DNA from 3 places in the uncultured Planococcus sp. genome. Region 3 is predicted to be linked to each of the others. Evidence: riboswitches for the same ligand, from Rfam matches in the RefSeq annotation. Region 3 holds a riboswitch; each other region holds the start of a gene.
The links. Region 3 has a riboswitch for cobalamin ahead of Q0785_RS08795 (hypothetical protein). Riboswitches for the same ligand answer to the same signal wherever they lie in the genome.
Positions count from the first base shown of each region.

Region 1: linked by a shared signal. The riboswitch ahead of cobT (nicotinate-nucleotide--dimethylbenzimidazole phosphoribosyltransferase) and the one ahead of Q0785_RS08795 (hypothetical protein) in region 3 are both predicted to bind cobalamin.
Region 2: linked by a shared signal. The riboswitch ahead of Q0785_RS14595 (acyl-CoA thioesterase) and the one ahead of Q0785_RS08795 (hypothetical protein) in region 3 are both predicted to bind cobalamin.

Region 1 is NZ_CANMXD010000009.1:162,846-170,078, reverse strand. It holds gene Q0785_RS14270 (glycine betaine ABC transporter substrate-binding protein) at 1-667, shown strand, start outside; gene Q0785_RS14265 (hypothetical protein) at 778-1,119, opposite strand; cobalamin riboswitch at 1,467-1,643, shown strand; gene cobT (nicotinate-nucleotide--dimethylbenzimidazole phosphoribosyltransferase) at 1,729-2,778, shown strand; gene bluB (5,6-dimethylbenzimidazole synthase) at 2,848-3,489, shown strand; gene Q0785_RS14250 (monooxygenase) at 3,567-3,875, opposite strand; gene Q0785_RS14245 (DsbA family protein) at 3,888-4,814, opposite strand; gene Q0785_RS14240 (TetR/AcrR family transcriptional regulator) at 4,984-5,544, shown strand; gene Q0785_RS14235 (LacI family DNA-binding transcriptional regulator) at 5,572-6,531, shown strand; gene Q0785_RS14230 (winged helix-turn-helix transcriptional regulator) at 6,811-7,164, opposite strand; gene Q0785_RS14225 (Cof-type HAD-IIB family hydrolase) at 7,136-7,233, opposite strand, start outside.
Region 2 is NZ_CANMXD010000010.1:19,055-26,287, reverse strand. It holds gene Q0785_RS14605 (MFS transporter) at 1-217, opposite strand, end outside; gene Q0785_RS14600 (PAS domain S-box protein) at 458-1,237, shown strand; cobalamin riboswitch at 1,347-1,526, shown strand; gene Q0785_RS14595 (acyl-CoA thioesterase) at 1,679-2,164, shown strand; partial or broken gene Q0785_RS14590 (ribonucleotide reductase N-terminal alpha domain-containing protein) at 2,166-3,788, shown strand; gene Q0785_RS14585 (NUMOD3 domain-containing DNA-binding protein) at 3,912-4,649, shown strand; partial or broken gene Q0785_RS14580 (ribonucleoside-diphosphate reductase subunit alpha) at 4,837-5,499, shown strand; gene Q0785_RS14575 (ribonucleotide-diphosphate reductase subunit beta) at 5,512-6,558, shown strand; gene Q0785_RS14570 (flavodoxin domain-containing protein) at 6,539-7,003, shown strand.
Region 3 is NZ_CANMXD010000005.1:42,131-49,363, forward strand. It holds gene Q0785_RS08765 (ABC transporter substrate-binding protein) at 1-19, opposite strand, end outside; gene Q0785_RS08770 (MFS transporter) at 117-1,367, shown strand; gene Q0785_RS08775 (GNAT family N-acetyltransferase) at 1,412-1,900, shown strand; gene Q0785_RS08780 (diguanylate cyclase) at 2,113-3,228, shown strand; gene Q0785_RS08785 (cytochrome c oxidase assembly protein) at 3,405-4,190, shown strand; gene Q0785_RS08790 (HNH endonuclease signature motif containing protein) at 4,505-5,461, shown strand; cobalamin riboswitch at 5,515-5,711, shown strand; gene Q0785_RS08795 (hypothetical protein) at 5,878-6,423, shown strand; gene Q0785_RS08800 (ABC transporter substrate-binding protein) at 6,426-7,233, shown strand, end outside.

The DNA of each region.
Region 1 (7,233 bases), on a different contig from region 3:
GATGGCTACAGCTTTAGGCGAAGCGATCGACAACGAAGAACCGATCATCGTCACGGGCTGGAGCCCGCACTGGAAGTTCCAGAAGTATGATTTGAAATACCTTGAAGATCCTAATGGCGTATTCGGCGATGCTGAAACGATCAACACAATGGTACGTGAAGGTTTAGAAGAAGAAAAACCTGAAGCCTACACAATTCTTGATCAATTCCAATGGGAGTCTGCTGATATCGAAAGCATCATGCTGGAAGTTTCAAATGGCGCAGATGTTAAAGAAGTTACAACTGCATGGGTAGAAGAAAACAGTGATAAAGTTGCTGAATGGACAGCCGGTACAGAAGCAGTAGACGGCACAGAAATTGAGTTGGCTTACGTGGAATGGGATACAGAAGTCGTTTCAACGAATGTTGTCGGAAAAGTTTTGGAAGACCAAGGCTTTGAAGTAACATTGACGCCGCTTGACAATGCAGTTATGTGGCAGGCTGTTTCTGAAGGACAAGCAGACGGAATGGTAGCGGCATGGTTGCCGGGAACCCACGCCACTCAGCTTGAAACTTATGGCGACAGTGTAGTCGATCTTGGAGTTAACCTTGAAGGCGCTAAAATCGGATTTGTCGTTCCAGCTTATATGGACATCGATTCAATCGAAGATTTAACACCAGCTGAATAAGTAATTCTTATAGCAGAGACTGAACCCCGAATGGCAGGCACTTAATAAGTGTCGCCATTCGGGGTTTCATTTATTTCAGGCTGTCTTTCGCTGTTATCTAGTGGTTAAAATCATTCCATATTACGGAGGGTCAACAGCTGTGCTTGAGAAATCACGTCGATGTGTTTGTCTCCTTTCCTATAGGAGACTGATGCACCTTCCCGTTCTTGCTTTTCCCAACCACTCAGTTTCAAAACGATTTCATAACTAAGTGGAATGCCATTTTCTTCAGAGGCTTTTTTCCAAGTATAACTCCTGGAATCCTGATTTTTTTCAATTAATGCTGCTTTTTTAGGGATTGGAAAATCAGCATAATCTTCAGAGGTCTCATAAGAAAAAAACGTGTTGTAATAGAAGGTTCCCCCTGCAAAGAGCAGTAAGGCAATTAGAAACAAACTCATCTTTCTTTTCAATTTTTTTCACCTCTTCCGCAACATTCTTTTTATATAATACAACCCCTATGACTATATCTGTGGAGGGCAGCCTTATGTATAAAAGGACACCGTATATGGAGAATTGGTTTCATGTCTTCCGGTATAACGACAGCAGAAAATTTCGGATATATATAAAAGGGGATTTTCCTTGTCTACTAGTTGAGAAGGCTGGCGCTCAGAGGGAATGCAAGCGTTCTGTAGAGAAGGAAGTACGTGATCATGGCGTGGGAATTGAAGTGCAGGCGTGAATAGTTTAGCGCAGTTGATCAACTCTCAAATCGAGCTTGACTGCCCAAGATTATCCAGTGTAAGCTTGATGAAACATAAATATAATATCAGTAAGAGGTGCCCTTCGGGGAGAATAGGGAATGAAGTGGAAATCTTCAGCGGTCCCGCCACTGTAACGGGGAGTTTTATGGAAATAGCCACTGGACTTTTGTCTGGGAAGGCCTGTGAAATGACGATCCGGAGCCAGGAGACCTGCCTGCTTACTTTCTGCTTATAGACCATGGAAAAGTCTTTAGTTTATTTGTTCGCGCAAATAAACTGAAGGCTTTTTCTTTTTAGTATAGAAGGGAGAAGAAAAAGATGGATTTATTGAAGCAAACGATTGGACGTATTGAGGGCTTGGATCTGGAAATGATGGACATGGCACAGAGTCGGGTGGACAGTCTCATCAAGCCGCCGCATAGTCTGGGAAGACTGGAAGACCTGGCTGTACAGCTGGCGGGAATATATGGAGAACTGTATCCTGTGGTGGATCAAAAGGCGATTGTGGTGATGGCTGCTGATCATGGCGTGTATGAGGAAGGGGTTTCTTCCAATCCACAAGAGGTGACGTTTGCACAGACGATGTTCATCGCAAAAGGCATAACCGGAGTCGGTGTATTAGCGAAGCCGGCCGGTGCGAAAATCGTCACCGTGGATATCGGGGTAAAAGGGGACTTTCCAAGTGATGCCGGAGTGATTGACCGGAAGATTAAGCAAGGCGCAGGCAATATCGCGACAGGGCCTGCAATGACCATAGAAGAAGCAATCGGGTCGCTCGAAGTGGGAATAGAAATTGCTGAAGCCGAAATTAGAAACGGCGCCCGCATCCTGGGAACCGGCGAAATGGGCATCGGCAATACGACACCGAGCACGGCGATTCTGTCTGTTCTGGGGGACATTCCACCTGAGGAGATTACCGGCAACGGGGCAGGGGTCGGCAATGGCGGAATTTCACATAAAGTGAGGGTCATCAAGACGGCGATTGAGGTCAACAATCCGGATAAGCGCGATGCGATTGATGTCCTTGCTAAAGTCGGCGGCCTGGAAATCGGAGGAATGGCAGGTGTCATGATCGGTGCGGCAGCCAACCGTGTGCCGGTTGTGCTGGACGGCTATATTTCCACGATTGCGGCGCTGCTCGCTGTTGCGATTGAGCCGAAAGTGAAAGATTACTTGATCCCTTCACATGCAAGTGCCGAACCGGGCGGCAAAAGAGCCAGTGAACTGCTGGGCATCAGACCGCTGCTGCACATGGATATGTGTTTGGGTGAAGGATCGGGCGCCGCTTTAGCATTCCCGCTCGTAGAAGCAGCCTGTAACATGATGAGAGAGATGGCCACCTTTTCTGAAGTGGGCCTTGAAATTTGATGTAACGGAACCATAGGATATTCATTCCAGTGACAACAAGTGATGACGAGATGCTGAAAGGATGAATCGATGTTTACGAGAGAAGAAAAAGAAGGCGTATATAAAGCGATTTACAATAGAAGAGATATTCGAACCTTTTTGCCGACAGCCATTCCGGAGGAGCTGATCGCCAATATCCTGGATGCGGCTCACCATGCGCCGTCTGTAGGGTTTATGCAGCCATGGAACTTCATCTTAGTGTCTTCGCCCGAAACAAAAGAAAAATTGGCTTGGGCCGCAGACAAGGAGCGGCGGGCACTGGCCATCCATTATGAAGGGGAGAAGGAAAACAAATTCCTTGATCTGAAAGTTGAAGGGTTGAAACAAGCGCCGGTGACGATTTGTGTGACATGTGATCCTACACGCGGCGGCTCACATGTCCTGGGACGCAATTCCATCCCCGAAACAGATGCGTTATCAACTGCCTGCGCCATTCAAAATATGTGGTTGGTTGCCTGTGCAGAAGGATTGGCGATGGGATGGGTAAGCTTCTACAAGAAAAATGATGTCCGGGATATTCTGGACATCCCGCCGCATATCGACCCGATCGCCTTACTTTCGCTTGGCTATACCGAAGATTATCCCGACGAGCCAATTCTGGAAACAGCGGGATGGGAAAAAAGGCGTTCGTTGGAAAACCTGGTTTTCGAAGATAAATGGAATGGAAAATAGAGTTTCTAAATGAAAAGGGCAGGAGACGCGATGGGTTCATCAGCGTCTCCTGCCCTTTTTCATTTGGTGTGGTTCTTTTACTGCTTGACCGGACCTTTATTGATTTCCGTCAATGCAGAATTGACTTCGAAAATCTTTGCATGTACCGGTGATATGCCAAAGCCCGCTAACCGTTCAGTGTGCATCTTCACATATTTTTCCGCCGCGCCTTTTGTCTCGAAAAGGTAAATTCCGCCGGCTTCTTTGGTTTCCGGGCTTTCGGTCCAGATTTTCCAGATAAAGCCCTTTTCATTGTTGATGCTTGTTGCCAGTTCGGAAAATGCCTTAGCCATCTCGTCTCCGAAAGGGCCATTCATCTCAAAATCCACTTGTAGGATATACGCCATCTTGTTTCCTCCTCATTTTTTAATCAATGTGAAATAGGCTTCGCCTAAAATTTCATTTGCTTGATAATAACCTGGTGAAAGTTCCTTTTCAATAAACGAGTTCACTTCTGTCAGCTCCACATCGTACATGACTTCGATTTCCTTGGAAAAAAGCAATTGTTCTTTTTCCAACAACTGCGAAAGCGCGGGTTGAGGCTTTGCTTGCAGTTCGTCCTGATTCAGCACTTGCTTCAAGCCATCCACATAGGATTCGAATGGGCGGCCGCCGACAAGTTTTATGCCTTTGTTTTCTTCATTGACCATAATGATGGATGGAAAGCCTCTGGCACCCAGACTTCTGGCGAGAGCGAAGTCCTCGTTTAACGCTTGTTGTCCGGCTGGCAGTTCGGCTTGTTTGACGATGGCTTCACCGTCGAGTCCCATGTTGTTGACGATCTCGATCATAACAGACGGTTCTGAAATGTTTTGGTTGAATGCGAAGAGCGCTTCTCTTGCACGGCGCAGGTATTCATTGGCTCTGGTGTCGTTGTGGTTTTCCTGAATCACTTTAAAGACTCGTGAAGGGGGATAAGACGACTGTACGGGATTGTCGATCATCAATGTGCCGTCGATCGGCATCCTTGAATGATCACCGACTTCTCTCCAATGGCCTGCGACATCGGCTGGCTTGTAGATGCCGTTTGCCGGATCGATCGGTCCATCATGCCATTTTTCCAGCAACCCGCCCATTACGGTCTGGAAGTTGAAATGCTCACCATATTGCTCTGTGAAACGGCGAAGCACTGGTTCAATAGCCCAGCAATGGGAGCAGATCGGGTCTGTTACGTAGTAAAGCGTAACCGATTTCTTAGGTTTATTGAAATCGATCAGCCCTGTTTCCTCTTCTTCCGCAACTCCGCAGATGCCTGTTTCGATATCACACATCATATTGTTTTTCATTCTAGTTCCTCCTCTTGTTAAACTGGCTCTAACTGAGCGTTTTTGGGTAGCTTATTTGCTTTACAATTCGATCTTAAGCCATAATGAAAACAATCAACACCAATAGTTCCGGGGATGTGTCGCTTATGCAACACATTCAGGAAATTGTCGGAAAAGGAGTGGCAGCGAAATGGCAGAAATCAAGACGGATCCCCGTGTGATCCGGACCCGCAAATTGATCATGGATTCCTTCATCGCACTTTCGGAAGGAAAAGAATTCAAGGACATTACGGTAAAAGACATAACGGCTGAAGCCATGATTAATCGGGCGACGTTCTATTATCATTTCGAAGATATCTACGATCTGTTGGAGAAGGCCTTATCGGAAGTTTTATTGATTAATTTGGATGTGGAAAATTACCGGAACGACGAACTCACGGAAGAAACATTCGCCAAAATCTTCGAAGCGGTCACCAATTTCCAGAAGTCCCTGTCCAACCGGTGCCACAGAGGATACGAAGATACCATCGCGCGGATCATACGGGAACAGCTTGAAGTCCTGTTCTATAAAATGTTGGTGCGAAAAAATGAGGATAAGGAAGAGAGAGCCCTTAAAACAGTGGCAGTTATGCTGAGCTGGGGAATCTACGGAGCGTCAGTGGAATGGACTAGAAATAGCCAAGTCTCTCCGGAGGAATACATTAAAGCAGCTGTCCCTTATATCGAGCATGGCATTCATTTTAATATATAAGGGAACCGGAAATAAGGAGGCGATGGAGTGGCAAGTATCCGAGACGTTGCCAGAATAGCGGGCGTATCTGTCGCCACTGTTTCACGTGTGTTGAATAACCATCCATATGTGAAGAAGGAAAAAGTGGAGGCTGTCAAAAGAGCCATCGAAGAAACTGGATATATCCAAAATATCAATGCCATCAATTTGAAAAAAGGCAAAACCAACCTGGTGGGCATCGTTTTGCCGATAGTGGATCATCCGTATTTTTCGCAATTGATCCAAGGCATCTCACTGGCGGCTGCAAGTCATCACTATAAACTGGTCCTTTATCAGACCGGTTATCATGAAGGTCAGGAAATGGAAGCATTAGAGATGTTGAAGCTCAAGCAAATCGACAGTCTCATCATTTGTTCGAGAAAAGTTTCACTGGATACGATAGAGCGCTATCGCCAATACGGAATGATCGTATTATTCGAAAACGGCGGGAATACACCGTTGAGTTACACCTATGTCGATCATTACGCATGTTTTATGGATGCGTTAACTTATTTGTATGAGAAGGGGCACCGGGAGATCGGATTCTCCATCAATCGATCCGACGGAACAAACAGCAGACAAAGGGAACAGGCTTACCGGGATTTTCTGGAGTTGAAAAGGCTGCCTTATCATGAAGAGTACATGGTTAAGGATTGCCTTTACCTGGAAGATGGGGAGCGCATATTAGACCGGTTTTCGCGTCTGCAGCGGCGCCCGACGGCTCTGCTTGCGACGAGCGATCAAGTGGCGGCTGGCATCGTGATCGCCAGTTCCAAGTACGGTATCGCCATTCCGGATGATTTGGCGATTATCGGATTTGATAACCACCCGATCGCCAAAGCCATGAATATTACCACCATCGGGATTCCGTTGAATTCCATCGGGCAGCTTCTTTTCGGACAGACCTTGGCGGATACGGTGTCACATAAAGAAGTTTCCGTTCACTTGATCGAAAGAATGACTGTTTAAAGTCACCCGGTGATGAAATCGGAAAAAAGCAGCCTGACCGATCGACAGCTTACACAAGAAGGACCATGTGATCATGCCCCGAAACGGGTTACACTCACAAAAGGCTTCTTGAAACTGCTGAAAATCATCAAAAGCTGCTTTACACTTTCAGCATAAAGTATGATAACGTTCTCAGGTCAAGGGAATCCCACTAACTCTTTCGTTATTGTTCCAACTGAAACTCAAATAAACAAGGCGGATTGCATGTTAATGCACTCCGCCTTGTTTCGTTTATAAATTTCAGCTGCTTTCGACTTTCGTATCCAAATTATGCTCCATATAATCCTTGCCCCATTCGTACATCGAGTCAAGAATCGGAATAAGGCTTCGTCCCTGGTCTGTTAGTGAATATTCCACTTTAGGAGGGACGACCGGATAGATTTCGCGGTGCACAATCAAATGTTCTTCCAGTTCCCGCAACTGAGTCACTAGCATGCGTTGGGTGATGCCGGGCATCAGGTTTTTCAGTTCACCGAACCGTTTTGTTCCTTCTTTGCCTAAATGCCACAGGATCAGCATCTTCCACTTTCCGCCGATGATCGAAAGGGTCAGTTCCTTTTCACAGTTAAAGCTTTTTTCTCCCAAGTTGGGCATGTTCTTCTCTTCCTTCCTGAGTTGCGGCGACATTTGCCGGGTCTAAAATAAACTTATCGATGGCATGAA
Region 2 (7,233 bases), on a different contig from region 3:
GCCGACCGACAAAAAACAGCAGGAAGCCAGCGGTTAAGGTGGCAGCTGAGTAGATGCCGGAAACCGTCGAGCGGCTCCAGCCGAAGTCTTCTATATAATAATCGATGAAAATCGAGTTGGAATAAGTTTGTCCGGGGCCAGAGAAAAATTGGGACAAGGCTGCAATCGCGATAATGACCCAGCCGTAATGAAAAGCATTTCCTGTTAATTGTTTCATGGTGTATCTCCATTTGCCATAACTTTACGTTACTGTATTTCCAAAAACGGTGTCAAAAAGATATTCCGAAATCACAATTTCTTATCATAGCATAATTTTTCTGTTTTACAAGTTTTGAAATAGAAGTGTAAATAAAGGAATGATTCAGATATTTGAAACATCTGCAGACCCTGAAAGTTTTTCTGAAAAAGTGTAAAATAGAGGATAAGGCAGTTTCTTAGCCAGAAGGAGTGAGAAAAAATGCCAAGTTTATCGCCAGTACCACAACTGAGCATTACTGAAAAAGAAGAAATCTATCAGCAAATAGCGGAGTATTCGAACGAAACGACCATCATCCATTCAAATCAGAAAGTCCTATATATAAATCAGCCGGGATCGGATTTTTTCAAAGCCAGCAAAGAGACGCTCATCGGTGCGAATGTGGTGGATGTTTTTACTGAAGACTATAAAGAGCTCATCACTGAACGCATCCGCACGGGCATGGAAGACCGCGCGATCGGAGAATTGATGGAGACCACCGTTAGACGTTTTGATGGGACCCTAGCAGATGTAGAGTTGTATTGTTATCCCGTTCAGTATGGAGAAACGGTTGCCATTCAATCGATCATCCATGACATCAGCGCGCAAAAACAAACGGAGCGGGACTTATTGCAATTGAAAAACGAAATATCGACCCCCATCGTTCCGATCATTGATGGCCTGGCCGTGTTGCCGCTTGTGGGTTCTGTCGATGGTGACCGAAGCAATCGGCTGCTTGATATCATCCCGCAAAAAATTCAAGGGGAGAACCTGCAATGCCTCATCATCGATGTATCCGGCATCTACAATATCGATAATGTCGTAGCGGAGTTTCTCTACAAGGTCGATCACATCATGCGCTTGCTCGGCATTCAACTGATTTTCACCGGAATTCGGCCAGAATTGGCTTTGAAAGCGATTGAAGCACGTGTAGATTTCAGCCAATTGACAACTATGGGTACAGTTAAGCAGGCGTTGAAGCGGCATTTGACGATCAAATAAAACCTTCACCCAACCAGAAGGTTGAAAAATTTCTTGTCAAAGCAATGAAAGTGATTTATAGTTTAGAAATACAATATTTAGTGATTTGATGAAAATAAAAACTATATATAGTAGAACCAATAACGAAGGTGCCTGAAAAGGCTTAATAGGGAAGCCGGTTAAATTCCGGAGCTGTTCCCGCAACTGTAAGTGCTGACGAGCTATCGCAATCCACTGTCCAATGGGCGGGAAGGAGATAGCAGAGGATGACGCACAAGCCAGGAGACCTGCCTTCGTTATCGTTTATGATCTTCTCCGGGAGCTGAGAGGGATAACAAAGGTATTTATGTGTGGAACAGCCCTTTTCTGCTGTTTTCATCTGATATTCTGCGTTTTCAACCCCATCCTCCCTGAGAGGATGGGGTTTTTTCTTTTTACTCAGAGATGGAGGATTGAATGCAGATGACGGAACCGTTAGCAGCAGGCGTAGCAAGAACCATTCAAACAAGGCTGGTGCTGCCCCCGGACACCAACCATATGGGCACCATTTTCGGAGGCACGGTATTGGCTTATATTGATGAGATTGCCGCTATCACAGCGATGAGACACAGTGGCAAAGCAGTTGTGACAGCGTCGATTGACACCGTAAATTTCCTGTCTTCTGCGAAAGTGGGAGATATCCTCATTTTGGAAGGTGTGGTCATTTCAACAGGCAGAACATCGATGGAAGTATACGTCAAAGCCGAATGCCAGCATATTGAAACCAGTGAAAAAAGTTTAACGACTACGGCAATCCTGACGATGGTGGCAGTCGACAGCGAAGGCAAACCGACACCTGTAACTGGTGTGATTCCGGAAACGGCTGCCGAAGAAAAGCTATTCAAAAGCGCCCAGGAACGCAAGCAGCGGCGCATGAAAGTGAACGAATACGCAAAGGAGTTGTGCTGATATGAATACGAAAATCGAAGCAACAGAAATGAATGCAGTGGAAAGAGCCCTTCAACGGGCAACGGATGTATATGGACTGGATACGCGTGAACTGCTGGAACGGGCAGCAAAGTTGGCTGGACAGGCAAAAGGAGAACAGTCGTTGCTTTATGCTTTGAACCGCATCACCATGGATGAACCGGATTGGACATACGTGGCGGCAGAATTGTATGCAGTCGACTTGTACGGAAAAGCTGCAGACAGCCGCAGATTTTCCGCTTCAAAGAAATACGGCGATTTCTATGGGCTGATTGACGAGCTTACACAGATCGGTATTTATTCCGAAGAGCTCCTTGCGGCGTATTCGAAAGAAGAAATCACTGAATTGGGACAGGAAATTGCACCGGAGCGGGATTTGCTGTTCAACTACATCGGCTTGTTTCTGCTGGCTGACCGCTATTTGGCGAAAGATTATGAAGGACGCTTGTTCGAACTTCCACAGGAACGTTTTTTGGTCATTGCGATGACCTTGATGCAAAACGAATCGAAAGACCAACGGTTGGAACTGGTCAAAGAAGCCTACTGGGCAATGAGCCATCTGTATATGACAGTAGCGACCCCGACTTTATCGAATGCCGGAAAGAGCTTCGGCCAATTGTCTTCGTGCTTTATCGATACCGTCGATGATTCATTGGATGGCATCTATTTGAACAACTGGGACATCGCACGCCTCAGCAAAGATGGCGGCGGTATCGGCATCTATTACGGAAAAGTGCGGGCTTTGGGCTCGGACATCAAAAAGTTCAAAGGCAATTCGTCAGGCGTCGTGCCGTGGATCCGACTGGTCAATGATACGGCCGTCAGTGTCGATCAGCTGGGCCAGCGCCAAGGCGCAGTGGCGATTTACTTGGACGTTTTCCACAAGGATATCATGAACGGATTTTTGGATCTGAAGACCAATAACGGTGACGAACGCCGCAAAGCGCACGATATTTTCACCGGTGTGTCGATTCCGGATCTGTTTATGGAACGGCTGCAGGAAAAGGACGAAACGGGCCGCAGCATTGGGGAATGGCATACCTTCTGTCCGCATCAGATCAAGCAAGTGATGGGCTGGAAAGACGAAAACGGCAACGCGTTGGGTCTCGAAGACTTTTACGATGAAACCGATGAAAAATACTTCAGCGAGAAATACCAGGAAGCTGTGGAACATCCGCTATTGCCGCGCAAAACTTACCGCGCGATGGAGATTATGGCGCGCATCATGGTGTCGCAGCTGGAAACCGGCACACCGTATATGTTCTACCGGGACGAAGTGAACCGCCAAAATCCGAACAAGCATACAAGAGGCAGAGGGCTTACATCGATCTACTGCAGTAATTTGTGTACAGAAATAACACAAAATATGTCTGCAACAACCATCATGAAAGAATATACCGATGAAGACGGCAACCTTGTCATGGTTCGCAAGCCGGGGGATTTTGTTGTCTGTAACTTGTCATCCGTCAACTTGCCGAGAGCGGTCAAAGCGGACGTGTTAGAGCGGGTGATACGGGTTCAGGTGCGCATGCTGGATAACGTCATCGACTTGAATACGATTTCTGTCGGGCAGGCTGATGCCACGAATAAAAAATACCGCGCCATTGAGTATCCAGTGGCTTAAAGGGGTAACTCTTTAAGAAAACCCTGTTAAACGGGGAAACTCTCAAACGAGACAATCCCGTGCTAAATTATCTCAATTGAATCTAAAGGAAAGGAGGACAAAGTAATGAAGGGAATTTATTCGATTTTAAATAACGAAACGGGTAAGTATTATATCGGGGAAACTGTAAATTTAAATAGGCGGAAAATTGGTCACTTCTCAGAACTAAGAAAAAATAGACACAAAAACGATCATCTTCAAAAAAGTTTTAATAAGTACGGAGAAGAAGCTTTTGTTTTCACTGTAATAGAAGAAAATGAAAAGTTCACCCAAGAAGAACTTTATGCTCTTGAGGCATATTATGTCGTAAAATATAACAGTTTTGCTCACGGATATAACTTAACTTTAGGTGGTACAGGAACAAAAGGTCGGCTATTTTCTGAAGCAGAGCGAAGACTCAAATCAGAAAAAATGACAGGGAGTGGAAATCATTTTTATGGGAGAAGCCACTCTGAGGAAGTTAAAAAGCTACTCTCAGAAAAAGCTTCTTTGAAAACAGGAGAAAAAAATCCTTTTTTCGGAAGAACTCATATAAGTGACTGGAAAGAAATAAGAAGGCAGCTGTATAAAGAAAAAAGTATGAGCGGATGGGTTTCAAGTAATAAAGGAGTTCCTAAGCCTAAGTTGGCTGTGGAAAGCATGAAAAAAAATATGCCTCATAGAAAAGAAATCTTAGTTGATGGAATTTGTTATCTAAGCATATCTGAGTGTGCAAAATTAACCGAGATTAAGCGTACTACTATCCGAGCTAGACTAAAAAACGATAATTTCCCAAATTATTTATATAAAACAGTTGAGATATAAAAGCCTAACGACTATCGAAACCACTCCTTAGAGGAGACAAGGGAGTAGAGTACACTATAAGTTTATGATAGTGGAAAAGCAGGGGTTCCTTAAAAAAGGAACGTGATATAGTCTAATCTGCATGGTGACATGCAGCAGTTCATAAGAGAACGGATAAAGGCTTACGACCTTTATTGAATAGAAATGAGGATTAGGAACTTTTGGTTGGCACCATCTCCTGGCGCTTGAAGGCATCCATTGGGAAACGGAAAAAGCCGTTGAATTTGCGGATACGCTGTACGAAGAAATCGCTTATCAAACGATCCGCGCTTCAATGAAGCTGGCCGAAGAAAAAGGAGCCTTCAGTAAGTTTTCAGGATCTGAGTGGCAGACAGGCGAGTATTTTGAGCGCCGGAATTACAAAGGTGAACGCTGGAACCAGTTGCAGCAGGAAGTTGCAGCAACCGGTGTCCGCAACGGCTGGATGATGGCCGTGGCACCGAACTCGTCGACTGCAAAAATCGGCGGTTCGACAGATGGCATCGATCCCCTATATGCCGTCGAATACGCGGAAGAGAAAAAGAATTTCAAGTTCAAAGTGACAGCGCCAGATTTGGATCACAACACTTATGATTATTACCGCCGTGCACGCCACATACTGGACCAGAAATGGAGCATCCGCCAGAACGCAGCACGCCAGCGGCATATCGATCAATCCATCAGCTTTAACTTTTACGTGCCGCATACCATTAAAGCGAAGGAATTGCTGGAGCTTCATCTGGAAGCGTGGCAGCAACATCTGAAGACGACCTATTATGTCCGCAGCACATCACAGGCGGAAATCGAAGAATGCGAAGCATGCCAAAGCTAAAGGAGGATCTTCATGACCATACATGAACCGTTGACAAAGATTAAATTACTGAATCCGGAACATCCGAACAAATCGACTGGCGTCTTGAACGGCCAGTCTTCGGGCTTATTGAACTGGAACGATATCGCTTATCCGCAAATGTACGATCTGTACCAGGCGCTTTTAGCTAATTTTTGGAAAGCGCAGGAGATTAATATGCAGGACGACATCAAGCAATGGGACAGCTTGACTGATGTGGAAAAAGACGTCTTTTTGCGCATCAATACGCAGCTGGCTTCACTCGACAGTTTGCAGACGCCGACAATGAGCCAGGCGATGGATTATGTCACGGACTCCAGCTTCAAGGCCATTTTCGCGGTCATTTCCCAACAGGAAGCGGTCCATACCGAGTCGTATTCCTATATCTTAAGTTCGCTGGTCTCGGTCAGTGAGCAGAATGCGCGCTTCGACCAGGCGAAAAGCGATCCGGTTGTCCAAAAGCGCAACGAGTTGATTTTGGATGCCTACGAGGAATTCCGGCAAAATCCGACGCCGCAAAGCCTGTTCAAGCTGAGCGTCAATTCCATCAACCTGGAAGGCATCTATTTTTATGCCGGCTTTGCCTTTTTCTATCATCTGGCGCGCCAGCAGAAGATGCTGAAGACCAGCACGATGATCAGTTATATTCAGCGTGACGAGATGCAGCATGCTTATTTTATTGCCCAGTTTATCCGGATTATGCTGACGGAAAACCCAGAACTGAATTCAGACGAAAATATCCAGTACATCTACACGACCATCGACCGGGCCGTAGCACTTGAGAAGGAATGGGCACATTACATTCTGGAGGATATCGAGGGACTGGATCTAGTGGAGTTTGATGGTTATGTGGAGTATTTGGCCAACAAACGGCTGCGCCAGCTGGGATTGGACAATCTTTACGAAGAGCGCAGCAATCCGATGCCATGGATTCAAGTTTTTGGAGACGATATGATGAACGATACCAAATCCGACTTTTTCGAACAGAAATCACGGACCTATACCAAAGTGTCGCAGTCGAATGGCTTTGACGAACTATAGCCCGAAGCTTGCGATTGTCTATGCCTCTGTTACCGGAAATACGGAGCAATTGGCAGAGATGCTGCAGGAGACTGCACAGAACCAAAGCCTTGATGCAAAGCTGTACCGGGTAGAGGAGTTTCCTTTGTTCGAACTGCCCAGTTATGATGGAGTATTGATCGGCACTTATACATGGGGAAGCGGCGAAATTCCGGAAGAAATGCATGCTTTGTACCAGGCGATCGAGTGCTTGGACAAAAAAGAGCTGCAAACAGCGGTTTTCGGAACCGGCGACAGTTTTTTCGCGGAGTTCTGCGGCGCGGTCGACCGCTTCCGCGACATGCTTTTCGTAAAGACCCAGCTGGTGGCGACCTTGAAAGTGGAATTGATGCCGCAGCCAAGTGATGCTTCCCGCTGTAAGAAATTGATGGAGCTTTTCAAAGGAACGTACCATACAGATTTTTAAAGAGAAGCCCATCTATGTGGAAAAAAGGCTGACTTCAGTGAAATGATTCCATTTGTCGGAAAAGTGTTTTATTTCAGAAAAAGGGTATATATAAATTAAAAGAATTTAAACCATCAAAAGCAGTAGTGAACGGGATCAAATGGTAGAAACTCCTGACTCTTATTCGGCGTAATTTCCGGTTTTATTAATATAAAAATAGCATAGAGAACAAATTTAATGGTTTTTTGTAG
Region 3 (7,233 bases):
CCAAAAGGGATTTTTCCATAATGCCTCCTTGTAAAAGTGGACATGATTTATAAAATTGTCTATTTTTAGTATCTTTCGTCTAGTTTAATATACATAAGACAAAGGAGGTTGACAAGATGAAATGGAAGGACTATCCACAAAATATTAAAGTGCGTTTGATTACTTCATTCTTTAACCGGGCTGTCGCTTCAGCCGTCATGCCATTTATGGCATTGTTTTTTGCCCAGGAGATGAGCAAGGTCTGGGCAGGTTCTTTTTTGATCATCACCGTTTTCATCGGTTTCTTTGTCAACATGATCGGCGGCTATATTTCTGATCGCTTCCCGCGAAAAAGAGTGTTGGTGATGACCTCTTCTCTGAGTGCTGTCATGTTCCTGTTGATGGCGATCAGTTTGTTGCCGGATGAAAAATGGATTCGCCTGTTTGCGCTCGCCTACGTCATGTTTATCGTCACCAGCAGTTTGGGCAGACCGGCGATGCATGCCATCATCATCGATTCGACAACTCCGGAAAACCGTAAAGCGATCTATGCCATCGATTATTGGATGATCAACCTGTCGATGGCCATCGGTGCAGCACTCGGTGGCTTATTGTATCTGAATCATCAGATTGAATTGTTTATTCTATTGACAGTAACAGCTGCCAGCTTGCCGATTGCTTATCAGATTTGGCTGAAGGACGAACGCGTCCAAAGCTTGAAAAAACAGCATCAGAATGTGGTGATCGATCTGCTGCAAAACTACAAAGTTGCTTTCCAGGACCGGCCTTTTGTGAAAGTGGTGATCGGTTCCATGTTCATTTTTTCGGCGGAATTTTCCTTGAACAGCTATATCGGCGTCCGGCTTGCCGAGAGCTTCGATTCTTTCACCATCGGGGATTTCGAGGTTGCCGGAGTCCGGATGCTGAGCCTCTTGAATATCCAAAACATGCTACTGGTCGTCTGTATGACATTTATGGTCAATAAATTCACGGACCGATTTTCCAAACGGCATGTCCTCTTGACCGGATTGTTGCTTTACAGCATTGGCTATGTCACGATTACATCAGCGAACAGCTGGTACCTGCTGCTCCTGTTCAACTTTATCGGGACAATCGGCGAACTCGTATATTCGCCGGTGCGCAATGCAGAGATGGCGAATATGATACCCGAAGACAAGCGGGGTTCGTATTCCGCTTTCTCCAATGTTTCATTCAGCGGCGCGGATCTATTGGCCCGCTCCACCATCATCATTGGTGCATTCCTGATTCCGACAATGATGTCTGTCTATATCGGCGTCCTGTTGATGATCGGAACGCTCCTTGTTTACACGGGCCTGTTTGTCAGAAAATCGAAGAAAGAGCAAGTGGCCGAACTGGAAATCGTTTGATCTCCACTACTTTAGTAGACAAATGAAATGCCAGGAGGATGAGCATGATGATTAGAAAAGCAGTTCCAGCAGATGCGGCTCAGTTAACCACACTCATGAAGCATGTGGAAGAATCGAATTTGATGCTGTTTGAGCCGGGAGAACGAAAAACCACTGCCGAACAGCTGAAGAAACGCCTTGGTGCTGCAGGGGATGAGTCAATCGTGCTGGTGGCAGAAGAAGAGTCGGAGTTGACAGGCTATTTGTTTGCGATGGGCGAAGGAGTCAAACGGAAACGGCATTCCGTTTATGTGGCGCTGGGCATTAGGCAAAACGAGCGGGGAAAAGGCAGAGGCACCGAGCTGTTTCTGGCGTTGGAGCAATGGGCCAAAGAAAAGGCGCTTCACCGCATTGAACTTACCGTTCTCGAGCATAATAAAGCTGCCATTGCACTATATGAAAAAATGGGGTTTCAAGTAGAAGGAATCAAGCGGGATTCTATATGGATTAACGACAGCTATGCCAACGAATTGTATATGTCGAAACTGCTTTAGGTCATAGAGCGGCAAAGGGTTCTATTACCACCAGTAACGTCGGTGGCTATAGAACCCTTTGCCGCTTTTTAGGAAATGAAGCGAGAAATGTGGAAATAAGACGATATCTTATGTTTATATACTAGAGGTATGTAAAATATTGTAGTTTATCTGTATTTTTAGACGCAATGATTGTAAACTAATAAAGAATGTTTTTACGGGGAGTTGGATAAATGGATTCGTTGCTTTTTTTCTTTCTTGAAAATATGGCGTTGATCATCGCGCTGCTATACCTGGCTTTAAAAGCTAAGGAATTATTATTCCCCGATTTAACCGAATCAACATTTTTATTGGTGTTGAGTGTAGTGTTCATCGGATTTTTAACGTTTTCAGTCATGTACAACCCTTATATCCACGAAGGGATGAGGCTTGACCTGCGGGAAGTGCCGCTTTATTTCATCTCCTATGTGGGAGGGTGGAAAGTTGGGATTCTGTCTGCTGTGTTCCCGTCGTTCTACCGCTATTCGCTAGGTGGTCCAACCGCAATAGAAGGTGTATTGCAGACAGTGGTGTTGCCGGTCATCATCGGCAGCTTGTTCCGCGATAAGAAGACCGTCAATAAGTTTTTTGCCTTGCTGGATATCAAGAGAATGGTTCTGGGATTGCTTGTATTCGAAGTCCTTAAATCGATAACGATGCTGGTAACTACACCGGCAACGATTTTTATAACACTATCGATGATGTTCTTTTCGATGGTTGCTGTATTGGCCATGGGATTGATCGCAAATGGGGAAAATCATCACATCCTCGTCCGCAAGGAACTTGAATTTTATTCGAATCAGGATCCGATGACACAATTGCCCAATATCCGCTATTTCCGAAATAAAGTTCAAATGCTGGTGGCGCAATATGTCCCAGTGGCTATTGTAATGATCGATGTCGATTACTTCAAAACCTATAACGACACGCATGGCCACCAAAAAGGGGATGCTGTGCTCCGGTCGATTGGCCAGCTGCTGCGGGACAATACACGAAAAAAAGATTATATCGCCCGTTATGGCGGTGAAGAATTCATCTTTTGTATCACCGATCCTCTAGATGATGCGGAAGCACTGGAAATCGCTGAAAGGGTTCGGGAACGGATCGAACAGTATCATTTTGAGGGTGAAGAGCTGCAACCTGAAGGCAAGCTGACTGTATCTATGGGAATATCCTTGAATTCCTACCACAAAACGCTGGATCAGCTGATTGGCGAAGCCGACCAGGCACTTTACCAATCCAAGCACCATGGAAGAAATCAGGTTACCGCTTTTTCAGAAACCGAGGAAAAGGAATCCGTGAATGTGTAGAGTGAAAAACTTATCGAACCGGACAGCCGTCTTTTCTCAAAAGCGGCTGTCTTTTTTTAGTGAAAGCGAGACCTTAAACATAGAAGCATGGAAAATTGGGTAGAGGGGATAAAGAGGAAAGCTGGCTCAATGGACAATGGGCTTTCCAATTAACATAAAAGACGGGAGGAATCCAGATGGAGCACAATCTGCAGACGGGATTAGCGTCTATGGAGACACTAGTCGTCATCTTGCTGTTCTTGGCATTTTTGCTGTACCCACTTGCAGCAGCTTTGACGAGCTTGCGCTTAAAAGCGTGGCCGCTCCATCGCTATTTTTTATGGAGCCTCGGTGTTTTTTGCATCGCAGCCGTCTTTACAGGGCCATTGGCGGATATAGCGCATGATGATTTCACTGGACATATGTGGACACATCTGCTGCTTGGCATGCTGGCACCTCTACTATTATTGCTGGCCATGCCTATGACTCTGCTGTTGCGGTCCCTGCCGATTTCTGCAGCAAGAAAGGTTACTTCAATTTTAAAGAGCCAGCTGTTTCATTTGTTGAGCAACCCGATTACCGCATGGATCCTCAATACCGGCGGGTTGTATATGCTGTACATGACGGATTTATATGAGCTTATGCACCGGTCGCTGATTGCTTACGCCCTTATCCATCTGCATGTATTTCTAGCAGGCTACCTGTTCACTGCTTCTATCCTCTATATCGATGTCACAAGCCATCGCCTGGGTTATTTGTTCCGTTCCATTGTTTTGATCGTGTCGTTGGCGGCTCATAAAATCCTTTCAAAACTCATCTACGCCTATCCGCCTGACGGTGTGCCAAGAGAGCAAGCCGAAGCAGGAGGAATGATCATGTATTATGGTGGGGACTTCATCGATTTGGTCATCATCGTCATCTTTTGCTGGCAGTGGTATAAAGCCACTGCTCCAAGGAAAAGTGAAATGGCTGAGAAGATATGAAGCGTACGGGGAAGCTGTTTCGTCGGTGCGTCTTATGTCTTTCGGGGCTGAACGGCCGTTTCCGCTTTTCTTTTTGTCCAGCTCCAACGGCCAACTCCTCGGGTCATAAGCCACACTGACTATGCGGCAAAAAACGCCGCTTCGTCAGCGCGTCTTATGCCTTTCGGAGCTGAACGGCCGTTTCCGCTTTTCTTTTTCTCAGGCAAAGTCTCTTGTTTTGGGTTAAACTAGAGATAAGCGTTTGGATTCGAATAATCTGCTCTACTACATAAGAACGAATGAATTTAAGCATCACCATCATTAGGAGGCAATTCATGAATAGTTTTATTGTTATGCAAGGAGAGACTTATCAGGCAGAACGCAATGCGGGGGTTCTTTGGACGCCGCAGATCGACAAATCCGGCATGGTGCCGCATTCGTGGAACCGGATGCAGGAATTGAAGAAAGGCGATATTGTGTTTCATTATGTAAAAGGCTCCTTTATGGCCATCAGCCGAGTACGGGAAGATTGCCATAAAGGCACGAAGCCGAAAAATCCGGATGAGCAGCAGAATGGACATGAAGACGCGTTCGTGGCACACACTGTCTATCGCGAACTGGATAAGCCCTTGTCAGTGAAGGAATTCTTTGCGGAAATCGAGCCTTTATTGCCGGTGAAGTATTCCGCGTTCCAGGAAGATGCCAGCGGCAATTCAGGCTATCTGTATCCCTGCAATGAAGAACTGGCGATGAAGTTTCTGGAGCTGATCAGCTCGTTGAACATTTTTACAATTGAAGTGGAACAGTTGGAATTATCGATGGAAGTGATCAAAAAAACGGAGCACAATCCATTGCTGGGGCTGATTGCCGAAGCGGAACTTGAAATCAAAACTAAAATGCGCAGAGGCAAAGAACAATTTCGGGAAAGTTTGCTGCCGCAATGGAACGGCGAATGTCCGCTTTGCGGCATCGGGGTCGAAGAGGTTTTAAAAGCGACCCATGCGAAGCCGTGGAAGGACAGTTCGGATTCAGAGCGATTGGATCCGTTCAATGGCATTCTGCTTTGCGCTAATCACGCCGCCTTGTACTCAGCAGGTTATATTGCCTTCACCGGTGGGGGAAGGCTCCATATTTCGAGCCGGATTCCCGAAGAAGACTATCCGGTATATAGATTGCGTAAGAGCATGAAAGTTCCGGTCTCCCCGGAGCATGCGCCTTATTTAAGGTGGCATAAACGGATTGTTTTTGCAGAACCGAGAAAAGTGAAATTGCTGACAAACCAGGAACAATAGATTTTTTTAGCTGTCTATAGGCGAATGGAATATGCTACACTGAAAACAAGTGAATAATCATGCAGAAAAAAGGTGCTGATTCGTCAGCATAACAGGGAACCCGGTTAGATTCCGGGGCTGTTTCCGCAACTGTAAGTGCGTATGAAATAAGAAAATGCCACTGTTCCGATGACTAGTCATCGGGACGGGAAGGTTCTTAGAGTAAATCGATGCACAAGCCAGGAGACCTACCTTTTTTTGAACGTATTTTTACTCTTCGGAAGATAAGGGAATCATACGGCAACGTTTCTATTTTTGACTGCTGGAGTATGTCTCTGAATAGCTATGGCGCCGCCCTTTTTTTGAGGGCGGCTTTTTGGTGTTTAATGAGAGCGTTCAATGCAGTGATTTTCACCAGACAAAAGTGAGGTGAAATGATGAAGAAAGACATGCGTTACCTATGTTATCCATTCATGCGGGAATCCGCCTCTACAGTGGACTTTGAAATCAGAACAGATTCATTGACCACACACATCGGGGAAGCCCTGGCGCTGACAGAAGATGTAGCTGCAGTTCAGCGCGACCTGCAGATTCTCCAGCCGATGGCCTATCATTTGAATGGCTCAGTCCGAGGGAAACTGGCTATCCGGGATGAAGATTTGATCGAGTTAAGTAACATGTATGATTATTATGTCAACTGTACAAGGGACAAAATCGACCACTTCGTTTTGCCTCAAGGGACTATAGGTGCTTGTGTCCTGCATGGATGCCGTAGTGAGGCGAAAAAATCTGTCCGCGCCTTGCATAAAGTAAGCTTGGAACGTGAAGTTCCGGAAATCCTTTTCAATTACGCCAATCTTTTGGCGAATGTATTCTTTACCATGGCTGTTTATGTCAATCAACACCACGGCGTGGAAGAAATTCCGTTTGTCAGCAAGTCCTATCCAACCAAAAAAACCAAAAAGAAAGAAGTGGCCAACTAACAATGAAAATTTCCCTATTCAAGTACCTATCCATCGGAGCAGTGGCATTAACGCTCGGCGCCTGCCAGTCAGACACATCCCAAACAGCTGATTCGGATGCAGCAGCTGAAGTTGAAGAACAGGCAAGTTATACCGTGACGGATGACCTGGACAAGGAGCTGACTTTTGAAGAAGTTCCTGCTACTGTCGTGTCATTGATTCCCAGCAATACTGAAATCCTCTATGAAATCGGAGCTGGAGACAAAGTGGTCGGTGCGACAGATTACGACAACTACCCGGCTGAGGCAGCCGAAGTGGAGCGTGTTTCCGATTCGGTGGCTTTCAATGCCGAACGCATCATTGAACTGGAACCGGATGTGGTCATCGGTTATTCGACAGGTGGACCGACCGGCTACGACGAATTGGAAGCAGCCGGCATACAGGTATTTGTCATCGAATCAGCGGAATCCTTCGACGACGTTTACGGAGACATCGAGCAAATTTCAACTGTAATGGGCTTGGAAGACAAAGGCGAAGAAGTGATCGGGGCCATTCAGCAGCAAATTGAAGGCGTACAGGGAAAAGTAGCAAGCGTGGAAGAGAAAAAACAGCTGTATTTCGAAATCAGCCCTTCACCGGAAATCTATACAACAGGCCAGAAGACTTTTCAGCAGGAAATATTGAATCACGCCAATGTCGACAACCTGTTTGGCGATTTGGAAGGATGGCCGCAGATTTCTGAAGAAGAAGTCATCAAACGAAATCCGAAAATCATTGCGACCACAGTCTCTTATATTGATGACCCAATCGGCGAAATTAAAAGCCGCGAAG